2 regions of the Mesorhizobium sp. RSR380A genome follow, and region 1 is predicted to be linked to the other one. Evidence: riboswitches for the same ligand, from Rfam matches in the RefSeq annotation. Region 1 holds a riboswitch; the other holds the start of a gene.
The links. Region 1 has a riboswitch for cobalamin ahead of ACYG9Z_RS16660 (aromatic ring-hydroxylating oxygenase subunit alpha). Riboswitches for the same ligand answer to the same signal wherever they lie in the genome.
Positions count from the first base shown of each region.

Region 2: linked by a shared signal. The riboswitch ahead of ACYG9Z_RS03425 (DUF1636 family protein) and the one ahead of ACYG9Z_RS16660 (aromatic ring-hydroxylating oxygenase subunit alpha) in region 1 are both predicted to bind cobalamin.

Region 1 covers NZ_JBTTIB010000001.1:3,429,547-3,433,181, reverse strand. Annotated here, with positions in the region: gene ACYG9Z_RS16665 (FAD-binding oxidoreductase) at 1-936, opposite strand, end outside; gene ACYG9Z_RS16660 (aromatic ring-hydroxylating oxygenase subunit alpha) at 974-2,221, opposite strand; cobalamin riboswitch at 2,339-2,540, opposite strand; gene ACYG9Z_RS16655 (DUF680 domain-containing protein) at 3,041-3,247, shown strand; gene ACYG9Z_RS16650 (DUF680 domain-containing protein) at 3,315-3,518, shown strand; gene ACYG9Z_RS16645 (DUF680 domain-containing protein) at 3,590-3,635, shown strand, end outside.
Region 2 covers NZ_JBTTIB010000001.1:690,890-694,524, forward strand. Annotated here, with positions in the region: gene ACYG9Z_RS03415 (winged helix-turn-helix domain-containing protein) at 1-191, shown strand, start outside; gene ACYG9Z_RS03420 (DUF6348 family protein) at 221-913, shown strand; cobalamin riboswitch at 972-1,178, shown strand; gene ACYG9Z_RS03425 (DUF1636 family protein) at 1,217-1,642, shown strand; gene cobW (cobalamin biosynthesis protein CobW) at 1,645-2,697, shown strand; gene cobN (cobaltochelatase subunit CobN) at 2,716-3,635, shown strand, end outside.

The DNA.
Region 1 (3,635 bases):
AATCCGCACGCCCGAGCTGCGCGCGGTCTGCAGCACGGTCTGGCCGGCGACGCAGCCGGCATCGACCTCCGAAAGCGAGAAGCGGATCGGCGTCACGGCTTCGACAGGTGCAGCGATGCCGTCCTCGACCGGGGAGGCAAACGGCGCCGGAATTTCCTCCATCACAGGCGCGGCAAAGCTCTCCTGATGGTATTTCGTCATGTCGAAGCCGGCGGCATCCAGCATGCCGCGCACGGCGCGCATGAACGGATCGGGGCCGCAGCAGAAGATTTCGCGCTCGCGGAAATCCGGAGCCAGCAAGGGCAGCCGGATCGCATCGATGCGCCCCATATGGCCGTACCAGCCTTCGCGGCTGGAACGTTCCTCGATCATGAAGCCGAGCGACAGGCCGGGCATATGGCCGCCGAGCAGTTCGAGTTCCTTGCGGAAGATGATCTCTTCGGCACGCCGCGCGCAGTTGACGAAACCGACATCGGTCCATGGCGCGCAGTCGTTCAGCCAGCGCAGCATCGACATCATCGGCGTCACGCCGGAGCCAGCCGAAATGAACAGATATTTGGCCGCCGGGTGGCTGTGCAACGAGAAGTCGCCCGCCGGTCCATAGGCCTTGACATGCGAGCCGGGCACCAGTTGGTCGAACATCCAGCGTGTGCCGATGCTGCCCGGTTGCGCCTTCACTGTCACCGCGATCGAAAACGGCCGCGATGGCGACGACGACAGCGTATAGGTGCGCATCAGCGGCCCGTCCGGTGTCGGCAGTTCCAGCGTCAGGAACTGGCCCGGCTTGTAGCGGAACCAGGTCTGGTTGTCGGAGCGGAAGGTGAAGGTCTTGACGTCAGGCGCCTCGTCGCTGACGCCGATCACTTCCAGCACCTGCAGCCTATCGTTCCACGGCGCCATCTGGTCGAGATGGCGATAGAGCCCAAGATCCGTCATCGCATTCATCCTCCGGTCCTTCTTCGCCTGCTCCAGCTCACGCGACGCTGCGCAGCGCCGGCCTGCCGCCTTCGGCAAGGCGCGGGCCGATGAAGGCCGCGTACCATTCGACGAACTGGATCACGCCGCCCTCGTGCAGCTCCGAATAGGGGCCGGGCTCATAGGCCGGAGACAGGATGCCAAAGGCGTTTTCCTCGACGATGCGGCGGTCCTGGTCGTTGGTCTCGGTCCAGACATGGGTGAGCTCCTCAAGGTTGTAGTCGACCCCCTCGACCGCATCCTTGTGCACCAGCCACTTGGTCGTCACCGCGGTTTCGGTGGCGCTGATCGGCAGCACCCGGAAGGTGACCGCATGGTCGATCAGTATGTGGTTCCAGGTCGTCGGATAGTGGTAGTGCATCAAGGTGCCGATGCGGTCGGCGGCAACAGTGTCGGACAGGTTCTTCGTCACCGCGCGCTTTCCCGACATCGTGTAGCTGACGGCATCGCGCAGCAGCGGCGCGCGGGTGGCGCGGTATTGCCCGGCCGGATCGATGCGGAACTTGCTCGGCAGGCCCGCCGCCTCGCATTTCGCCCAGTGCGCCAGCATCTCCGGATCGCTGTCGGCGCCCTGCACGCCGGTCACCGTCGGCGCTTCGGGGAATGTCTTGCACAGCTCCGGATGATTGCCGGCGCAGTGATAGCATTCGCGGTTGTTTTCCCAGACCAGCTTCCAGTTGCCCTTCTCGATGATGGTGCTCTCGAAGGCGACCTTGGCTTCATTCAGCCCGTGCGGCTTGAGGTAGGGCTCTATCATGGCGCGCATCGGCGCAAAGTCGGCAGGTTCTTTTGCCAGGCAGATGAAGATATAGCCGCCGACGCTCTCGCAGGCGACGGGCTTCAGGCCGAACTGGCTCTTGTCGAAACCGTCGGCCATCTGGCGGGCAAACAGCAGCCGGCCGTCAAGCTCGTAGGTCCACTGGTGATAGGGGCAGACAAGCTTTGCCGCCATGCCCTTCTCAGTGTTGCAGACACGGCTGCCGCGATGGCGGCAGGAATTGTGAAAGGCGTTGATGTTGCCCTTCTGGTCGCGGACCAGCACCACCGGATAATCGCCGATCTGCACGGTGATATAGCTGCCGGGCTTCGGCAGTTCGCAATCATGGCCGATGAACAGCCAGTCGCGATACCAGATAAGCTCCATGTCGAGCTTGAAATAGTCCGGGTCGGTGTAGAAGGGCTGTTCCAGCGAAAAGCCTTGCTTGCGGCCGTTCAGGAGCCTCAGCATGTCGTTGCGCGTATCCATAGTTCTGTCCTCGTGGTTTAAGGACTGAACTTGGTGGTGATGGAGGAAGGATCGGACGCAGGCCGGCGCGGCGCCGGACATGCACTATCCACCTCTTGACCGCCCACCGCGATCAGTCGAGTCTATGCATCTCGGGCTGGTTTCCGGGCTCTGGAGTTGTCCTTGCGGACCATCGCGACACCTTCCCAGGCTCTTGCCCAGTGGTCTCCCGTTGCGACTTCAACTCCACCACCGTTGCGGGGGCAGCGCCGGATTCTGACCGGCTTCCCAATTCTCCGCTGCGTCGTCACGAAGCGGCACCTGAGATGCGATCATCTAATCACGGCAGCGATCGCGACGTCGGCATGAAAGCGACATCATATCCATGCGGCGCGACACGCGCGGCTTACGCCCCCCGCCCCCGGGTCAAAGAGCTGAGACGTTTCTTGCGACGCCATCATCGCCGTTTCGAATCGCTGCCGATCCAGTTCGATCGCGGGCAAAAATGGCTCAACGGTATCGAAAAGTTACTATTAGCAATCTCTAATCGAACCGAACGGTTCGTTTCTGTTGACAATGCGTGCAGGACAGTGTGAACGACGGCCCGGAAACCGACATCGGAGCGAACCACTCGGTTCGGCATAAGCGACTGAAAACAATGCGATAAATGACCATAGAGGAACTTCATGGCACAATTTCAAGGTGCAGGACCGTGGTCCACACGGAACAACTTCGTGATTGGAAACCAGCCTATGGCTTTCCCACATCGGGGCTGTCCGAACGACGCGAATTCCTCCCAAGACACGCCGCTAGACGGACAGACAAACTGGAGTACTAAAAATGAAAAAGATCATCCTCACTGCCGCAGCCGTTTTGGCGATCACCGGCAGCGCCTTCGCCGGTAGCGACAATTACGGTTCCAATGGTGCGAACCAGCCAGCCGTCTCGGTCGATAGCTCGTATACGGCTTCCATTCAGAAGCCGGCGCACGCTGACAAGCAGCCTGTCGTTCAGGGCGCCGACCGCGACCTCTACGGCAATCGCTGATCCCGACCAAAGAAGGGCGGCTAACCCGTCGCTCTCGGGATCCCAAAAAATTCAGGAGTATTTGAAAATGAAAAAGATCATCCTTGCTGCCGCCGCCGTTTTGGCCATCTCCGGCAGCGCTTTCGCCGGCAGCGACAACTACGGTTCGAACGGCGCCAACCAGCCTGCGATTACGTCGACCGATAGTGGCCATACGGCTTCGGTTGAGAAGTCGGCTCCAGCCGAGCAGGCGCCTGCCCACGGTGCCGACCGTAACCTTTTCGGCCGCTAAAAGCCGGTTTCCAGCACGTGGCGGGCTTATCCGCTGCAGCTGGCGGCATCAGAAAAATTCAGGAGACTAAAATGAAGAAGATCGTTCTTGCCACCGCAGCCGTTCTGGCTGTTTCGA
Region 2 (3,635 bases), 2.7 Mb from region 1:
GTGTCTTACGCGTCCACGCCGCCTATGCCGAAGCAGGCGCACCGCCTGAGACCACCGCACAGCTTTTCGAGGAACTAAAGGAGATGCAGGGCTGGCTTGGCCTTGAGCGCATCGAAGTGACGCCGGCCGGCAATCTGGGGCCGGCATTGGCTAGCGAGAGAGATGGCCAACCCTTGCAGCGTCTGTCATAGACGCCTCAATAAGCCTCGTAGGTTGTGCAATGGCATCGGACAAAGTGCTCGACATGATCCATGGCGCCCTCATTGCGCATGGAATAGATGCAGTCCGCAGAGATAGGGACGTCATGCTCCAATCGAAGCAGCTTCGGTTTGAGGCTGAGGTGTTCGAGACGAGTTCTGACCGGCTGGTCCTGGAAATCTACATTTTTTCTCCGCTGCTTGATGTTCAGCCGGTCATTGAATCCTTTGCTGACTTCGGCGACACGCGCGAACAGGAACTGAACCAGGCGTTTGAAAAGTTTCTCCGTGGTGTTTTCCATGTGGCCATTGAGGGACTGGCCGATCACGTCTGCGAGAACATGCAGGCCGAAATAGAGCTTTGGCAGCGAAGCAGCGCCAGTTGGAAGATCTGGCGAAAAGATGCCCGCTGGAAAATCTATAGCGGCCCGGTCATTTCCCAGGCCACAACCGAGCTATGCTCGCTGACACCAGGCTATCCAGCATTCTATGCCAAGCTGGAAAAGCTGTTCACAGCTTCGGTACCCCCCGGAAGCCATTTTGTCCGGACCTTTCTGGCAGGCTTGAAGGGCACGCTGATTAGTGCCGAAGTCCTTCTGGACAACGCGGTTTGGCATGAGGGACAGAATCTGGCTGTCGGTCATGACTGGGACTATAGCGATGGCTATCAAGCTATCCGACAGGTCATCCTGGCACTGCCGGAAGCCGGGACATGACAGCCCCTGCCGACATCGCCATGTCGTAGCCGTGCGTTGACACCGCTGCCTGCAAAAGCCTAAATCCGCTCCAGACGGTCCCCTGCCCGCAACGGCAAGGGCCAAGAGGGAATGCGGTGCGGGACGAAAAAATCCCAAATCCGCGGCTGTCCCCGCAACTGTAAGCGAAGAGCCAAGGCCGAAAGCCACTGGGTAACACCGGGAAGGCGGCTAACCAAGGCAATGACTCGCGAGCCAGGAGACCTGCCGTCTGAGACAAAGTATCCGATCGCCTGGCGGGTTTCCGGGCAAGGAGCACGGTTTTTGGACCAGAACAGCAGTTTTTCGGCTGGCACAACGGACATTGCGTCCGGCGACAACGACGCCCTGACCGGCGTGACCGTCATCGTCTGCGCCTCCTGCCGCGATGAGACCGGTTCCGACGCCCATCCGCGCGCCGGCGAATTGCTGGCTGAGGACACAGGCCGCGCCGCTGCCGGCGATATCCGGGTCCGCACCGCCGAATGTCTCGGCAATTGCAAGCGCCGCCTCAGCGCCGCGATCCTGCGCGATGGCTGCTGGAGCTATGTCTTCGGCGATCTGACCGCAACCAGCGGCGCCGACCTCGTTACCGGCGCAAAGCTCTTCGCGACTTCGGCCGACGGCCTCATCCCGTGGCGCGGCCGGCCCGATAGCCTCAAGCGCGGCCTCGTTGCCCGCATCCCACCCCTCGACATGCTGAAGGACTGACGATGAACGCTTCAAACCCGGCCGCCAACCTCTCCCGTGTTCCCTGCACTGTCGTTACAGGCTTCCTCGGCGCCGGCAAGACGACGCTGGTCCGCCATCTCCTGGAAAATGCCGGCGGCAAGCGCATCGCCATCATCGTCAACGAGTTCGGCGACATCGGCATCGACGGGGAAATCCTGAAAGGCTGCGGCATCGACACCTGCCCCGAGGAAAACATCGTCGAACTGGCCAATGGCTGCATCTGCTGTACAGTCGCCGACGATTTCGTGCCCGCCCTCGACAAGATCCTCGCGCTGACACCGAAGGTTGACCACATCCTGATCGAGACCTCGGGCCTGGCTCTGCCCAAGCCGCTGGTCCAGGCGTTCCAGTGGCCGAGCGTGAAGAGCCGGGTAACCGTCGACGGTGTCATCGCCGTGGTAGACGGCCCGGCGCTGGCCGAAGGCCGCGTCGCCAACGACATGGACGCTTTGCAGGCACAGCGCGCTCAGGACGAGACGCTCGACCATGACGATCCTGTCGAAGAAGTGTTCGAGGACCAGATCGCCTGCGCCGATTTGATCATCCTGTCGAAGAGCGATCTGATGGACGCCCCCGGTTCGGCCCGCGCCAACGCCATCATCAATGAACATTCCGCCCGCGCGGTAAAAATCGTGCCGACTGCGCATGGCAAGGTCGACCCGTCGGTGCTGCTTGGCCTCGGTCTCGCCGTCGAAGACGACATCGAGAACCGCAAGTCGCATCACGACGGCGCTTTCGATCATGAGCATGACGATTTCGACACCTTCATCGTCGACATCCCCTCGATCGCCAATCCCGACGACCTGGCCAAGCGCGTCGCCACCGCCGCCGAACAGGAAAACGTGTTGCGTGTAAAAGGCTTCGTCGATGTCGGCGGCAAGCCGATGCGGCTTTTGCTGCAGGCCGTCGGCCCGCGCGTCAATCATTACTATGACCGCGCCTGGGCGGCTGAGGACGACCGCCGCTCGCGTCTTGTCGTCATTGGCCTGAAAGGACTGAACCGCCCGGCGATCGAGCGTATACTCGCCGGCTGATCCAAACCACGAGCCGAAATGCATATACTCACCACCACATCCGCCTCGCTCGACGATCTCGCCGAGCCCGTCGATCTCGGGCAGACGCCGGCGGATATCGTGGCGCTGTCCTTCACCGACAGCGACCTCGCCGGCCTCGCGGCGGCGTGGAAGGCCGATGCCGCCCGCCTGCCGTCGATGCGGCTGGCGGCGCTGCGCGACCTGCGCCATCCCATGTCCGTGGACCTCTGGATCGACAGCGTCGCCCGCCACGCCAAGGTGATTTTGGTGCGCATCCTCGGCGGCTACGACTGGTGGCGCTATGGCTGCGACCAGCTTGCCGCGACTGCCCGTGCGAACGGCATCAAGCTGGCGCTGCTGCCGGGCGAGAGCCACGACGAGGATCTCAGGCTGATCGAAGCCTCGACGCTGCCGCGCGAGGATCTGGACGTCCTGCTTGGTTATTTCCGCGAGGGCGGACCGGAGAATATGGCAGCACTGATGCAGCGGCTGGCGGGGTTGGCTGGGCAGGATGCGGCGGCGGCTGAGCCGGTCAGCGTGCCGAAAGCTGGTTACTACGAGCCTGGCCGCGGCGTCGTAGGCAAGTTGGATTTTGCCGATGTCGGCGTTCCTTCACACCCCCCTCTGTCCTGCCGGACATCTCCCCCGCAAGGGGGGAGATCAGCCGGCGCGGACCTCGGCACTTTTTCTGCCCAGCCGATAATAGATTCCTCTGCAACATCCCCGATTGGCGAAAGCGTCGATGAGAGCACAATCTCCCCCCTTGCGGGGGAGATGTCCGGCAGGACAGAGGGGGGTGGGCGGGAACTCGGCGCAGACAACATCAACTCTCCCATCATCCCCATCCTCTTCTACCGCTCGATGCTGCTGGCCGCCGATGTCGCGCCAATCGATGCCCTCTTTGATGCACTCCGCCAGCGCGGCATGAGACCGGTCCC